Regions from separate parts of the Kitasatospora sp. McL0602 genome, predicted to be linked through region 2. Evidence: riboswitches for the same ligand, from Rfam matches in the RefSeq annotation. Region 2 holds a riboswitch; the other holds the start of a gene.
What was found. Region 2 has a riboswitch for S-adenosylmethionine ahead of thrC (threonine synthase). Riboswitches for the same ligand answer to the same signal wherever they lie in the genome.
Positions count from the first base shown of each region.

Region 1: another riboswitch for S-adenosylmethionine. It lies ahead of ACR68M_RS25815 (aminotransferase class V-fold PLP-dependent enzyme); the one in region 2 lies ahead of thrC (threonine synthase).

Region 1 is NZ_CP197246.1:5,656,901-5,663,919, reverse strand. Features, by position in the region: gene ACR68M_RS25825 (rhomboid family intramembrane serine protease) at 1-338, shown strand, start outside; gene ACR68M_RS25820 (Lrp/AsnC ligand binding domain-containing protein) at 335-619, shown strand; gene ACR68M_RS25815 (aminotransferase class V-fold PLP-dependent enzyme) at 643-2,001, opposite strand; SAM riboswitch class IV at 2,054-2,171, opposite strand; gene trpD (anthranilate phosphoribosyltransferase) at 2,247-3,320, opposite strand; gene ACR68M_RS25805 (hypothetical protein) at 3,460-3,885, opposite strand; gene ctaE (aa3-type cytochrome oxidase subunit III) at 4,314-4,934, shown strand; gene qcrC (cytochrome bc1 complex diheme cytochrome c subunit) at 5,071-5,880, shown strand; gene qcrA (cytochrome bc1 complex Rieske iron-sulfur subunit) at 5,889-6,947, shown strand; gene qcrB (cytochrome bc1 complex cytochrome b subunit) at 6,944-7,019, shown strand, end outside.
Region 2 is NZ_CP197246.1:3,078,389-3,085,407, reverse strand. Features, by position in the region: gene ACR68M_RS13885 (RNA-guided endonuclease InsQ/TnpB family protein) at 1-902, shown strand, start outside; gene ACR68M_RS13880 (cupin domain-containing protein) at 899-1,252, opposite strand; gene ACR68M_RS13875 (DUF3263 domain-containing protein) at 1,328-1,612, shown strand; gene otsB (trehalose-phosphatase) at 1,667-2,521, shown strand; gene ACR68M_RS13865 (alpha,alpha-trehalose-phosphate synthase (UDP-forming)) at 2,505-3,974, opposite strand; gene ACR68M_RS13860 (glucosyl-3-phosphoglycerate synthase) at 4,026-5,033, opposite strand; SAM riboswitch class I at 5,245-5,375, shown strand; gene thrC (threonine synthase) at 5,369-6,676, shown strand; gene ACR68M_RS13850 (ubiquitin-like small modifier protein 1) at 6,704-6,982, shown strand.

The DNA of each region.
Region 1 (7,019 bases), 2.6 Mb from region 2:
ACGCCCTCGCCGAGACCCACACGACGGACAGCGTCCGGGCCGTGGTCGGCGCCTCGGGCGCGATCGCCGGGGTGCTCGGCGCCTACCTGCGGCTCTATCCGCACGCCCGGGTCACGACGCTGGTGCCGCTGCTCCTCTTCCTCCCGCTGCGGCTGCCCGCCTGGCTCGTCCTGGGCCTCTGGTTCGTGCTCCAGTGGTGGTCCGTGCACACCGGCGGGCCCGGCGTGGCCTACCTCGTCCACGTGATCGGCTTCTCCGCCGGGTACCTGACCGTCTGGGCCGTGACGGTCCGCCGGATACGCTGGCAGCGACCCCCACGGCAAGGAGAGCCCGAGTGATCACCGCGATCGTTCTGATCAGGACCAGCGTCGACCGCATCCCCGAGATCGCCGAGGCGATCGCGGCGATCGAAGGCGTCAGCGAGGTGTACTCGGTGACCGGCGGCTACGACCTGGTCGCCATGGTCCGCGTCCGCCGCCACGACGACCTCGCCGCGGTGATCCCCGGCCAGCTCAACAAGGTCCCCGGCGTCGAACACACCGAGACCCAGATCGCCTTCCGCACCTACTCCCAGCACGACCTCGAGGCCGCCTTCGCCCTCGGCTTCGACGACGAGTAACCGCTCACCAGGGGCGTGGAGCCCTACCGCCGGGTGTCGGCCACGCAGCGGCCGCCCTCGTTGCGGTAGCTCCACGCCGCGCCGTCCGTGACCAGCTCCCGGACGGCGGCGAGGAAGCGGTCCAGGTGCTCCTCCGGGGTGCCGGCGCCGAAGCTGACCCGGATGGCGTTGAGGCTGCGCTCGCCCGGGAGCGACGGCTCCGGCGCGCCGCACTCGGACGGCGCGGCGTCCTCCCCGCCCAGCAGCGTCCGCACGAGCGGGTGCGCACAGAACAGCCCGTCCCGGACGCCGATGCCGTACTCGGCCGAGAGCGCGGCGGAGAAGTGCGAGCTGTTCCACCCCTGCACCACGAACGACAGCACCCCGACCCGGGCCGCGTCGTCGCCGAAGAGGCTGAGCACCTTGACCTCGGGGATCGCCGCCAGCCCGGCCTTCAGTCGGGCGATCAGCGCCTGCTCGCGAGCCTCCAGCGCGTCGAACCCGGCCTCGGTGAGCGCCCGGCAGGCGGAGGCGACGGCGTATGCACCGATCACGTTCGGCGAGCCGGCCTCGTGCCGCGCGGGGCCGCTGTGCCACTCGACGGCCACCGAACCGTCGGCCTCCCGGGCGACGGTACGGCTGGCGCCGCCACCCGCGAGGTACGGCTCCGCCGCGTCCAGCCAGTCGGCCCGGCCGGCCAGCACGCCGGCGCCGAACGGCGCGTACAGCTTGTGGCCGGAGAAGGCCACCCAGTCGACGCCCGACTCCCGGACGGACACCCGGTGGTGGGGGGCCAGCTGGGCGGCGTCCAGGACGACGCGGGTGCCGTACCGGTGCGCGGTCTCGGTCAGCTCGGCGACCGGCCACAGCTCGCCCGTCACGTTGGAGGCGCCGGTGACGCAGAACAGCTTGGGGCCCTCGGGGGCGGCGGCCAGGGCCTCCGCCAGGCGGGCGACGGCCTCGGCGTGCGAGCGCGGGGCGCGGAGGTAACTGACCGTCAGGCCCGCCCGGCGCCAGGGCAGCAGTGAGGCGTGGTGCTCGGTCTCGAAGGCGAACACCCGGGTGCCCTCGGGGAGCACCCCGGCGAGCAGGTTCAGCGAGTCGGTGGTCGCCCGGGTGAAGACGACCTGGTCGCCCTCCCGCAGGTCGAGGAAGTCCTCGACCGTGCGGCGGCTCTGCTCGAAGAGGTCGGTGGAGAGCTGCGAGAGGTACCCGGCGCCGCGGTGCACGCTGCCGTAGTACGGCGCGTAGGCGGCGACGTCGTCCCAGACCCGCTGGAGCGCCGGGGAGCTGGCGGCGTAGTCGAGCGCGGCGTACTCGACCTTCTCACCGGAGACCAGCGGCACCTGGACATCGTGGCCGAGGACGGCGAGCGGGGCGCAGAGTTCGGTGGCGACGGACATGAGGGTGCACTCCTTCGGGGACAGGACCCCGGGAGTGCAGAGAGACACCGGTGGTCCGCGCTTGCCACGCGGACGGATCGCCGCGGAGCCCGGTCCTCACCCAGGGCACCCCGCCACGGACGGAGGGTTGCCGGACAGCAAGCTGGGGCTTGTCGCTGTCACTCATGACCTGTCCCCGACTCTAAGCAGCAGACCAGCACGTGGTCAAACACCCGTCCGCCATCCGAGACCCCCGCCGTCCCTACTCAGCGCAGCGAGGCCTCCGCCCAGGCCTTGAGGGTCGCCTCCGCCGCACCGGAGTCGATGGCCGTCGCCGCCCGTTCCATCCCGGCGGCGAGCTGCTCGGTCAGCGGAGCGTCCGTCAGGTCCAGTGCCGCCAGCCCGGCGGCGGTGTTGAGCAGCACCGCGTCACGGACGGCGCCGCGCTCGCCCGCGAAGACCCGGCGGGCGACGGCGGCGTTGTAGGTGGGGTCGGCGCCGCGCAGCGCCGAGATCTCGACCAGCTCGATGCCGACGTCCCGGGGGTCGAAGGCGGTCTCCTGGACCTTGCCGTCCTTCACGATCCACACCTGCGAGGTGGTGCAGGTGGTCAGCTCGTCCAGCCCGTCGTCGCCGCGGAAGACCAGGGCCGAGTGGCCGCGCTGGGCGAAGACCCCGGCGATCAGCCCGGCGAGCCGGGTGTCGAAGCAGCCGACGGCATGGGCGGTGACGCGGGCGGGGTTGGTGAGCGGCCCGAGGATGTTGAAGGCGGTGGGCACGCCGAGTTCGCTGCGGGTGGGGCCGGCGTGCCGCATCGCGGGGTGGAACCTGGCGGCCGCGCAGAAGGTCAGCCCGACCTCCTCGGCGATCTCGGCGACCCGGCGGGGGGTGATGTCGGGGCTGATGCCGAGCTTCTCCAGCACGTCGGTGGAGCCGCTGGCGGAGGAGGCGGCCCGGTTGCCGTGCTTGACGACCTTGGCCCCGGCCGCAGCCGCGACGATCGCCGACATGGTGGAGATGTTGACGGTCTTGGCGCGGTCGCCGCCGGTGCCGACGATGTCGACGGCGGGGCCGGGGATGTGCAGCGGCTCGGCGTGCGCGTACATCGCCTCGGCCAGGCCGGAGACCTCCTCGACCGTCTCGCCCTTGGCCCGCAGCGCGATCATGAACCCGGCGATCCGGACCGGCCCGGCCTCGCCCCGCATGATCCGGTCCATCGCCCAGGCGGTGTCCTGCTGGGTGAGGTCGGCGCCGCTGAGCAGCGTGCCGAGGAGATCCGGCCAGGTGCGGACCACCTGCGCGGGGTCGCTACCGCCGTTCGCAGGCTGCACGTTCACCATGGCTGACTCCAGCTCTCATCGCTTCATCGAACAAGGGACGGAGTCAGCCTAGCGAGCGGCACCGCACCGGTGCCGGAGTCTTCGGGTGTCTTCTCTCCTACTGAGACAACCCGTGCGGGACAACCCTCGGCGGCCGCCGCTAGTGCGCCGCCGGCGTCCGCCCCGCGCAGCGGGCCCGCAGCAGCGTCTCGGCCGCCCCCACGAGGGCGACCGGGTCGACGGGGTGCGGGACGGCGGCGTCGGCCCGGCTCCAGGCGGCCAGCCAGGAGTCCTGCGGCCTGCCGATCAGCACCAGCACCGGCGGGCAGCCGTAGATCTCGTCCTTGACCTGCCGGGCGACGCCGAGTCCGCCGGCGGGGGTGGCCTCGCCGTCCAGGACGCAGAGGTCGACGCCACCCTTCTCCAGCGCCTTCATGACGGCGGGCAGCGTCGCGCACTCCAGGTACTCGAGCTCGGGGAGATCGGCGGCCGGGCGCCGGCCGAGCGCGAGCGACACCTGCTCACGGGTGTTGCGGTCGTCGCTGTAGACAAGAACAGTGAGCGTCTCGTCGGTCGTGTGCGCCATGGGTCCTGCTCCCCGGGACTCGTCCTCTTATACGACTTACTCATAGCCGACCCGGATGTGACCCGGGCCACGTTCACTTCCGGATGCTACTCCCGAGCACCCCTCGCGGTGACCCCTTGACGCGATCTCTCTCAAGCCGCCGCGCGGGAGCCGTCGCCCACCTGGAGGACGGTCCGTCACCCTGGCGCACTTACATCACCCGTACGGCTCACCTGCTAGCGCACCGCACCCGCCACCAGGCGGAGGGACACGCCGGGCAGCCGGGTGAGCACGGCCCTCCGACCCCTCCGAAGAACTGTCAGAAAACGGACACCAGCCCCTCAGGCCCCTCGTCGGACGCCCCGTCGGACCTCAACAGGGCATACCGCACGCACCGGACACTCCGAGGTACACCCCCCGGCGTGAAGACGGAATAAGGGACCGACATAATGTCCGTCGTGGCGACAGCAACAGCAACAGAAACCGGACACGCGCACGGAGCGGTCAACAGGCCGAACCTCGTCAGCGTCGGAACCATCGTCTGGCTGAGCTCCGAGCTGATGTTCTTCGCGGCCCTCTTCGCGATGTACTTCACGCTCCGCTCGGTCAAGGGCCCTGAGTTCTGGGCGGAGAAGGCTCACGCCCTCAACGTCCCCTTCTCCTCGGTGAACACCACGATCCTGGTGCTCTCCTCCCTCACCTGTCAGCTCGGCGTCTTCGCCGCCGAGCGCGGTGACGTGAAGAAGCTCCGCTCGTGGTTCTCCATCACCTTCGTGATGGGCGCGATCTTCATCGGCGGCCAGATCTTCGAGTACACCGAGCTGGTCAAGAAGGACGGCCTCTCGCTGTCCTCCGACCCGTACGGCACGGTGTTCTACCTGACCACCGGCTTCCACGGCATGCACGTGACGGGTGGTCTGATCGCCTTCCTGCTGGTCCTGGGACGGACGTACGCAGCCAAGCGGTTCACGCACGAGCAGGCCACCGCCGCGATCGTGGTGTCGTACTACTGGCACTTCGTCGACGTCGTGTGGATCGGCCTGTTCGCGACCATCTACCTGATCAAGTAACCAGCTGATCAGGTCGCTGGCTGCCGGCGGACACGCAGGTGCCTGACCGCCGACCGCGCGCATCCCCAGCCGGGTAGAAGCCCCGGCACCCGGGCGCACTCACCAGCCGACCAGATCCTGACACCGGGGTTATTCCGTGAAAAAGCTCTCCGCACGACGGCGCCACCCATTGGCGGCGCTGGTCGTCCTACTCTTCGCCCTGGCGGTGACCGGGGGGCTGTACGCCGCGTTCGTGCCCGCCCAGGCGGCTCAGGCCGACACCTCGGCGCAGTCGCTCGCGATCGACGAGGGCAAGCGGCTCTTCGCCGTCGGCTGCTCGTCCTGCCACGGCCTCAACGGCCAGGGCAGCTCCGACGGTCCGAGCCTGGTCGGCGTGGGCTCCGCCGCGGTCGACTTCCAGGTCGGCACCGGCCGCATGCCCGCGCAGCAGCCCGGCGCCCAGGTGCCGCGCAAGAAGGTCATCTACTCCCAGACCGAGATCGACCAGCTCGCCGCCTTCGTGGCCTCCCTCGGCCCCGGCGCGGTCGTCCCGACCCCCGAGCAGTACACCTCGACCAACCCGAACGACGTGTCGAAGGGTGGCGAGCTGTTCCGCACCAACTGCGCGCAGTGCCACAACTTCGCCGGTTCGGGTGGCGCCCTGACGCAGGGCAAGTACGCGCCGTCCCTGGACGGTGTGGACGCCAAGCACATCTACGAGGCCATGCAGACCGGCCCGCAGAACATGCCCTCCTTCCCCGACACCACCATGCCGGAGGAGCAGAAGCGTCAGATCGTGGCCTTCGTCCGCCACACCACCAACGACGAGCCCAACCCCGGCGGTCTCGCCCTCGGCAGCCTCGGTCCGGTGACCGAGGGTCTGTTCGGTTGGATCTTCGGTCTCGGCGCTCTCATCGCGGTCGCGATCTGGGTCGCCGCCCACACCACCAAGGCCAAGAAGTCATGAGCCACGAGATGCCTGAAGAGAAGTTGCCCCAGGCGCACGACGCCTCCCACGGCAGCGAGGTCGCCGTGAACGGCGACCCGTTCGCCGACCCGGGCCTGCCGGCCCACGAGCCGCGCCGCACCGACATCGACGAGCGGGCCGCCAAGCGGGCCGAGCGCCAGGTGTCGCTGATGTTCGTGGTGTCGATGCTGGCCACCGTCGGGTTCATCGCGAGCTACGTGGTCTTCCCGATCGACAAGATCGTCTACGTCTTCCCGATCGGTCACGTCAGCGCGCTGAACTTCGCGCTCGGCCTGACCCTGGGCGTGGCGCTGTTCTGCATCGGCGCGGGCGCGGTCCACTGGGCCCGCACCCTGATGTCGGACCACGAGCTCCCCGCCGAGCGTCACGCGATCGAGGCCGACGACGAGGTCCGCGCGGACGTCATCGAGCAGTTCCGCACGGGTGCCGCGGAGTCCGGCTTCGGCCGCCGCAAGATGATCCGCAACACCATGATCGGCTCGATGGCCCTGGTGCCGCTCGCCGGCGTCGTGCTGCTGCGCGACCTGGGCCCGCTGCCCGAGAAGAAGCTCGCGCACACCGGTTGGATCGAGGCCACCTCGGTCAAGCCCATCCAGCTCATCAACATGAACACCGATGAGCCGATGAAGGCCGAGGACATCCAGATCGGCTCGCTCACCTTCGCCAAGCCCGAGGGCCTGACCGAGGCGGACGAGAAGTTCCAGGAGAAGATCGCCAAGGACGCCCTGATGCTCATCCGGATCGCTCCGGAGGACATCAAGGACGACAAGTCCCGCGACCTGGGCTTCGAGGGCATCCTCGCCTACTCGAAGATCTGCACGCACGTCGGCTGCCCGATCAGCCTCTACGAGCAGCAGACCCACCACGCGCTGTGCCCCTGCCACCAGTCGACCTTCGACCTGGCGGACGGCGCCCGCGTGATCTTCGGGCCGGCCGGTCACCCGCTGCCGCAGCTGAAGATCACCACTGACGAGAAGGGCTTCCTGGTCGCCACCGGCGACTTCGCGGAGCCCGTCGGCCCGAGCTACTGGGAGCGCTCCGCATGAGTTCCGCGAGCAGCGCCACCTCCGGCGCGACCAAGCCGAGCAGCACGCGAGCCAAGCCCGCCAACAAGGCGG
Region 2 (7,019 bases):
AGCAGCTGGGCCGTAGGTGGGGCCGGGCGAAGCTTCCGAAGCTGGGGTGGGTCCGGTTCCGCTGGTCCCGGCCGCTCGGCGGTGTGGTCCGCTCGGCGACCGTCACCCGGCAGGGGCGGCACTGGTTTGTCTCTTTCCTTGTCGATACCGGCACGGCGACCCCTGAGCGGCATGCCATGCCGGACACGGCCGTCGGTGTGGACCGGGGCGTGAAGGTTGCTGCGACCACCTCGGGTGGCATCTTCCACGACCGGGTATTCGTCACGCCGGGTGAGGCGGGGCGGCTGCGCCGGTTGCAGCAGAAGCTGGCAAGGCAGCAGTGCGGCAGCCGGCGGCGCGCTGCAACTGTCAAGGCGATCAACGTCATCACGGGCCGAGCCCGGGACCGGCGTGCTGATTTCTGCGCGTGGGTGGGCAACCGGCTTGCCACCGCGAACGCGGTGGTGGTGCTGGAGCGCCTCCGGACCCGCAACATGACTGCCAGTGCGTCCGGCACGGTGGACGCCCCTGGACGTCAGGTCGCGCAGAAGCGGGGGCTGAACCGAGCCATCCTGGCCAAGGGGTGGCACAAGCTGGAACTCGCCATCCATAACGCTGCCCGCACGACCGGGACCATCGTGGTCCTGGTCAATGCGGCGTACACCTCGCAGACGTGCAACAGGTGCAAGCAGGTGGACCCGAAGTCGCGCAAGAGCCAAGCCGACTTCGAGTGCACAGCCTGCGGACACACCGCGCATGCCGACGTGAATGCTGCGAAGAACATCCTCAACGCCGCAGGGCATGCGGTGTCAGCCCGTGGAGACCTCGGCGTCAGCCGGTCTGTGAAGCGCGGAACCAGGCCACCGGGCAACCGGCGCGCCGCCAGATCGGTCGCCAGGCCGATGGGTATCCCCGCCGGTTAGGGCCGGGAGGAAGTCAACTCGTATGCCTTGCGGAGCGTCTCGTGGACGGTCCAGGTGGTGCGGTCGCCCTCGTGGAGGACGGTGACGTCCCCCGGGCCGACCTCCAGGACGGTGCCGTCCTCGAAGGCGATGGTGGCGCGGCCGCTGATCACCACGAACATCTCGTCGGCCTCGGTGTCGGTCACCACGCCCGGGGTGATCTGCCAGATGCCGCGGATGCGGTTGCCGTCCTCGGACTCCCAGAGCACCTTGCCGGTCACCTCCGGGGTGCCGGAGACGATCTGGGCGGGGTCCAGCGGGTCGGGTTCGAGGTCGGCGTCGGGGATGTGCAGAGCGAAGCTGTTGGTCATGGGGCTGACGCTAGCCCGGCGGCGGGCCGTGCGGGCACCGCAGAGTGTGTCGGGTCCGCCAGGCAGAATGACAGCATGACGGAGGAGCGGACGGAGCTGACCCAGCGGACGGAGCTGACCCAGCGGGCGGAGCGGGCGGGGCTGACCGAGCGGGAGGCGGCGGTGCTCGCGCTGGAGGCCAGGCAGTGGCGGACGGCGGGCGCCAAGGAGCGGGCCGTCCGGGAGGAGCTCGGTCTCTCGGCCACCCGGTACTACCAGCTGCTGAACGGCCTCCTCGACCGCCCGCAGGCCCTGGCCCACGCACCGGTCCTGGTCAACCGGCTCCGGCGCATCCGTGAGGCCGCTCGACAGCAGCGTTGACCCCAGGGGCGCCGGGTACGTGAAGTTGGCCCGGGGGCTGGGTAGGTTCCGGGCATGGGTATGCCTGAAGTGGGTACGGTCGGTGGTCGGGCTGGGTTGGCGGCTCTGGTGGCAGAGCCTGCTGCGGCGGTGATCGCGTTGGACTTCGACGGGACGTTGGCGCCGATCGTCGCCGATCCGGATTCGGCGCGGGCCCACCCGGGGGTGGTGCCCGCACTCGCCGCGTTGGCCCCGCTGGTCGGGTCGATGGTCGTGGTGACCGGCCGCCCGGCGGAACTCGCGGTGCGGTACGGCGGGTTCGCGGGCGTGCCGGGGCTGGAGCAGCTGACGGTGCTCGGGCAGTACGGCGTGGAGCGCTGGGAGGCCCGCACCGGTGAAGTCGCCGCGCCCGAGCCGCCGCCCGGCGTGGCGGCGGCCCGCGCCGAGCTGCCCGCCGCACTGGCCGGGGCCGGCGCCCCGCCCGGCACCTGGGTCGAGGACAAGGGCCGGGCCCTGGCCGTCCACACCCGTCGTACCGAAGACCCGGACGCCGCACTTGAGTTGCTGGGCGGGCCGGTCGCCCGGCTGGCCGCCGGGCACGGCCTGGTGGTCGAACCCGGCCGGTACGTCCTGGAGTTGCGCCCGCCGGGTGTCGACAAGGGCGCCGCGCTCACCGGCTACCTGGCCGAACGCCCGGCCGGCGCAGTGCTCTACGCCGGTGACGACCTCGGTGACCTCGCCGCCTACGCGGCCGTCGAGAAGCGTCGCGCGGACGGCCTGCCGGGCCTGCTGGTGTGCAGCAGCGACCCGGCCCCGGGGGAGGCCCCCGTCCGTGAACTCGCCGACCGGGCCGACCTGGTGGTCCCCGGCCCGGCCGGTGTGGTGGCGCTGCTGGCGGCGCTCGCCCAGGAGCTCAGCCGAGTGCGTTGAGCTGGTCGAGGAACCACTGCTGCGGCGGCAGTGCGGTGGCTGCGGAGGCCAACCGCTTGGTGCGTTCGGTGCGTTCGGCAGCCGGCATGGTGAGTGCCCGGTGCAGCGCCTCGGCGGTTGCGAGCACGTCGTAGGGGTTCACCGTGATGGCGTCGTCGGCGAGTTCGGCGTACGCGCCCGCCTCGCGGGAGAGCACGAGGGCGCACCCCGCGTCGGAGACCACCGGGATCTCCTTGGCGACGAGGTTCATGCCGTCCCGGATCGGGTTGACGAGGGCGACGTCGGCGAGCCGGTAGGCGGCGAGCGACCGGGGGAAGTCGTCGTTGACGTGCAGGATCAGCGGCTGCCAACTCGGCGTGCCGAACTCGTCGTTGATCTCGTGCGCGATCCGCTGCACGGCGGCCGTGTACTCCCGGTACTCGGGCAGGTCGTGCCGGGAGGGGTAGGCGAAGGCGATGTGCACCACGCGGTCCTGCCACTCCGGCCGGGAGCGCAGCAGGTGCCGGTAGGCGAGTAGGCCCCGGACGATGTTCTTGCTCAGCTCGGTGCGGTCGACCCGGACGATGGTGCGGCGTTCGCCGACCTGCTCCCGCAGTGCGGCCAACCGGGCCTCCACGTCGGGCCGGTGGGCCCGTTTGCGGAGGAAGTCGCCGTCCGCGCCCAGGGCGTGCACGCCGAGCCGGGTGGTGCGGCCGCCGTGCGTGACGGTGAGCGCGGTGCGGTCGACGACGGCGCCGAGCACGCTCTCGCAGCAGTCGGCGAAGGCGAGCGCCCAGCGGCGGGTCAGGAAGGCGGCGCGGTCGGCGCCGAGGATGCCGGAGAGGACGGCGGCGGCGACGTCGTCGGGCAGCATCCGGTAGTACTCGGGCGGCGCCCACGGGGTGTGCGAGAAGTGGCCGATCCGCAGGTCGGGCCGCAGGGCCCGGAGCAGCTCCGGGGCGAGCGAGAGGTGGTAGTCCTGGATCAGGACGGCCGCGCCGGGGGCCGCCTCGGCGGCGAGGGCCTCGGCGAAGGCGGTGTTGTACGCGCGGTAGGACTCCCACTCGCGGCGGAAGCGCTCGTCGAAGACGGGGGTGACCGGGGTGTCGTACAGCAGGTGGTGGACGAACCAGAGGGTGGAGTTGGCGACGCCGTTGTAGGCGCGGGTGAAGGTGCCCGGGTCGATGTCCAGCATCCGGACGGCCTGTCCGCCGATGTCGAATCCGCCCAGGTCGAGCCGCCCTTCCGGGCTCTGCCGGGCGGCCTGCCGGTCGGCCTCGCCGAGTGCGGCGCAGACCCAGACGGCGGAGGGGTCGTCGATCGCGGACAGGCCGGAGACCAGGCCGCCGCCGCCTCTGCGCAGGGTGAGCGCGCCGTCGTCCCCACTGCTGAAGGACACCGGCCCACGGTTGGAGGCCACCAGGACGGGGGCGGCGCCGGCAGGCTTCGAACGTTCGGTCGCGAGATCGGCCATACAGGCAACCTTGCCTGAGTGGCGGGGGCGCAAACCCTGCCGGGTGCGGCACTAGCCCCGCGCCCGGTACTCCGGGACGGTCCGCATCGGGGGGCGTTCCAGGGCGCCGACCGGGTGGGTGTGGGCGGTGAAGGCGCGGGTCGCCGGGTCTCTGGTGAACTGGGTGAGCAGTGGGTGGACGAGGTCGGGCTCGGCCTTGAGGCGGTGGGTGCGGTCGAGGCGTTCCAGGGCGGTCCGGTAGATGGTGGCGGCCATCCGGCCGAGCGCCTGGCCGTCCTGGTGGCGGTGGTGGCGGACGCCGACGTCGACCTGGGCCAGTGCGTCCAGCCCGACGGTGTCCAGGGCGTCCACCAGCAGGCCGAGCTCGACGCCGTAGCCGGTCGGGAAGGGCAGCTGTTCGAGCAGTGAGCGGCGGGCCGCGTACTCGCCGCCGAGTGGCTGGACGAAGCCGGCCAGCTGCGGCCAGTGCAGGCCCAGCAGCGGGCGGGCGACGAGCTCGGTGACCCGGCCGCCGCCGGCGGGGACGACCGCGCCCTCGGTCTCCAGCGGCCGGTCGTACATCGCCTTGACCAGGTGCAGCCCGGGGTCGGTCAGCAGCGGCCCGACGATGCCGGAGACGAAGGCCGGGTCGAACTCGCGCAGGTCGGCGTCGATGAAGCAGACGATCTCGCCGGAGGTGACGAGCAGCGAGCGCCAGAGCACCTCCCCCTTGCCGGGGGCGGCGGGCAGCCGGGGCAGCACGTCGTCGCGGTGCACCACCCGGGCTCCGGCGGCGGCGGCGAGTTCGGCCGTCCGGTCGGAGGAGCCGGAGTCGACCACGACCAGCTCGTCGACCAGCGGCAGCCGCTCCATCAGCTCCCGCCGGATCACCCGGACGATCTCGCCGACGGTCGGCTCCTCGTCGAGGGCGGGCAACACCACGCTGACCGTGCCGGCCGGGCCCGCCGCCCGCTTGGCGGCGAGCAGCGTCTCGGCGGGCCGGTCGGCGGTCGTCCACGAGCGCCGGCGCAGCCAGGACGCCACCTCGGGAAGGAGAGCCGGGGTCAGCTCGTCTTGCACGGTGTCGCTCCTCGTGGGTCGTGTCTGTCGTCCTGGAGTATCAAGGCGCCGGGCCCCCAAGGCTGTTCCGGCCCGTGGCCGGTTATGGGCTGTGTCATCTCGCTGGGCGGACGCTCCCCGGAATCGCGGCCGCCTTCGGATACAGTCTTCGTACTGCGGTCGGACCTTTGCACGTCGGGGTCGGCCCAGGAGTATGACCACAACTTCATAGAGCTCATCCAGAGGGACTGAGGGAACGGCCCGTCGAAGTCCCGGCAACCTTCTCGCTCCGTGGTCGCAGACCCGGCGGGACAGGTGCCAATTCCGTCCTGTGGCGCGCCCGCGCCACGGGGAAGATGAGGAGAGAGGCCTCCGCCATCATGGCTACCGCTACCCCTGTTGCCCCCGCGACCGTCGACCTCGGCCCCGCCGCCGCGCTGTCCTGTCGTGAGTGTGGCACCCGCTTCGAGCTCGGCCCGATCTTCGCCTGCGTCGAGTGCTTCGGCCCGCTGGAGATCGCGTACGACTTCGGCAGCGAAGACACCGAGCACCTCCGCCGCCGGATCGAGGCCGGTCCGGCGTCGATCTGGCGCTACGCCCCGCTGCTGCCCGTCCCCGCCGACGTCGCCTCCAAGCCGAACCTGAACCCGGGCTGGACGCCGCTGGTGAAGGCCGACAACCTGGGCCGCGAGCTGGGCTTCACCGCGCAGCTGCACATCAAGGACGACTCCGGGAACCCGACGCACTCGTTCAAGGACCGGGTGGTCGCCTGCGCGATCGAGGCGGCGCGCGCCTTCCACTTCACCACCCTGTCGTGCTCCTCCACCGGCAACCTGGCCGGTGCGGTCGGCGCGGCGGCGGCACGGGCCGGCTTCAAGTCCTGCGTGTTCATCCCGCACGACCTGGAGCAGGGCAAGGTCGTGATGGCCGGGGTCTACGGCGGCGAGCTGGTCGGCATCGAGGGCAACTACGACGACGTGAACCGCTTCTGCTCGGAGCTGATCGGCGACCCGGCGGGCGAGGGCTGGGGCTTCGTCAACGTCAACCTCCGCCCGTACTACGGCGAGGGCTCGAAGACGCTGGCGTACGAGATCTGCGAGCAGCTCGGCTGGCGGCTGCCGGAGCAGCTGGTGATCCCGATCGCCTCGGGCTCCCAGCTCACCAAGATCGACAAGGGCCTGCAGGAGCTGATCAAGCTCGGCCTGGTCGAGGACCGCCCCTACAAGATCTTCGGCGCCCAGGCCGAGGGCTGCTCCCCGGTCTCCGCCGCCTTCAAGGCCGGGATCGACGTCATCCGCCCGGTCAAGCCGAACACCATCGCCAAGTCGCTGGCGATCGGCAACCCGGCCGACGGCCCGTACGTGCTGGACATCGCCCGGCGCACCGGCGGCGCCGTCGAGGACGTCACCGACGCCGAGGTGGTCGAGGCGATCAAGCTGCTGGCGCGGACGGAGGGCATCTTCGCCGAGACCGCGGGCGGGGTGACCGTCGGCGTGCTCAAGAAGCTCGTCGAGACCGGGCAGCTGGACCCGGCCAAGGAGACCGTCGCGATCAACACCGGCGACGGCCTGAAGACCCTGGACGCCGTCTCCGACGCCGGCATGACCACCGTCATCCGGCCGACGCTGGAGTCCTTCCGCTCGGCCGGCCTCGCCTCCGCCTGACCCCCACCCGCTTTAGGAGCACCGAACATGAGCGTCAGCGTCCGCATCCCGACCATCCTGCGCACCTACACCGACGGCGCCGCCGAGGTGAAGGCCGAGGGCAGCACCCTGGCCGAGGTCGTCCAGGACCTGGAGGCCAACTTCCCGGGCATCGCGGCCCGCGTCCTCGACGACACCGGCAAGCTGCGCCGCTTCGTGAACGTCTACGTCAACGACGACGACGTGCGTTTCGCCGAGGGCCTGGAGACGGCCGTCGCGGACGGCGCGAGCGTCTCCGTCATCCCGGCCGTCGCGGGCGGCTGCTGACCGCCCCGCACGCAACCGCGGCATTGCACGGACCCGA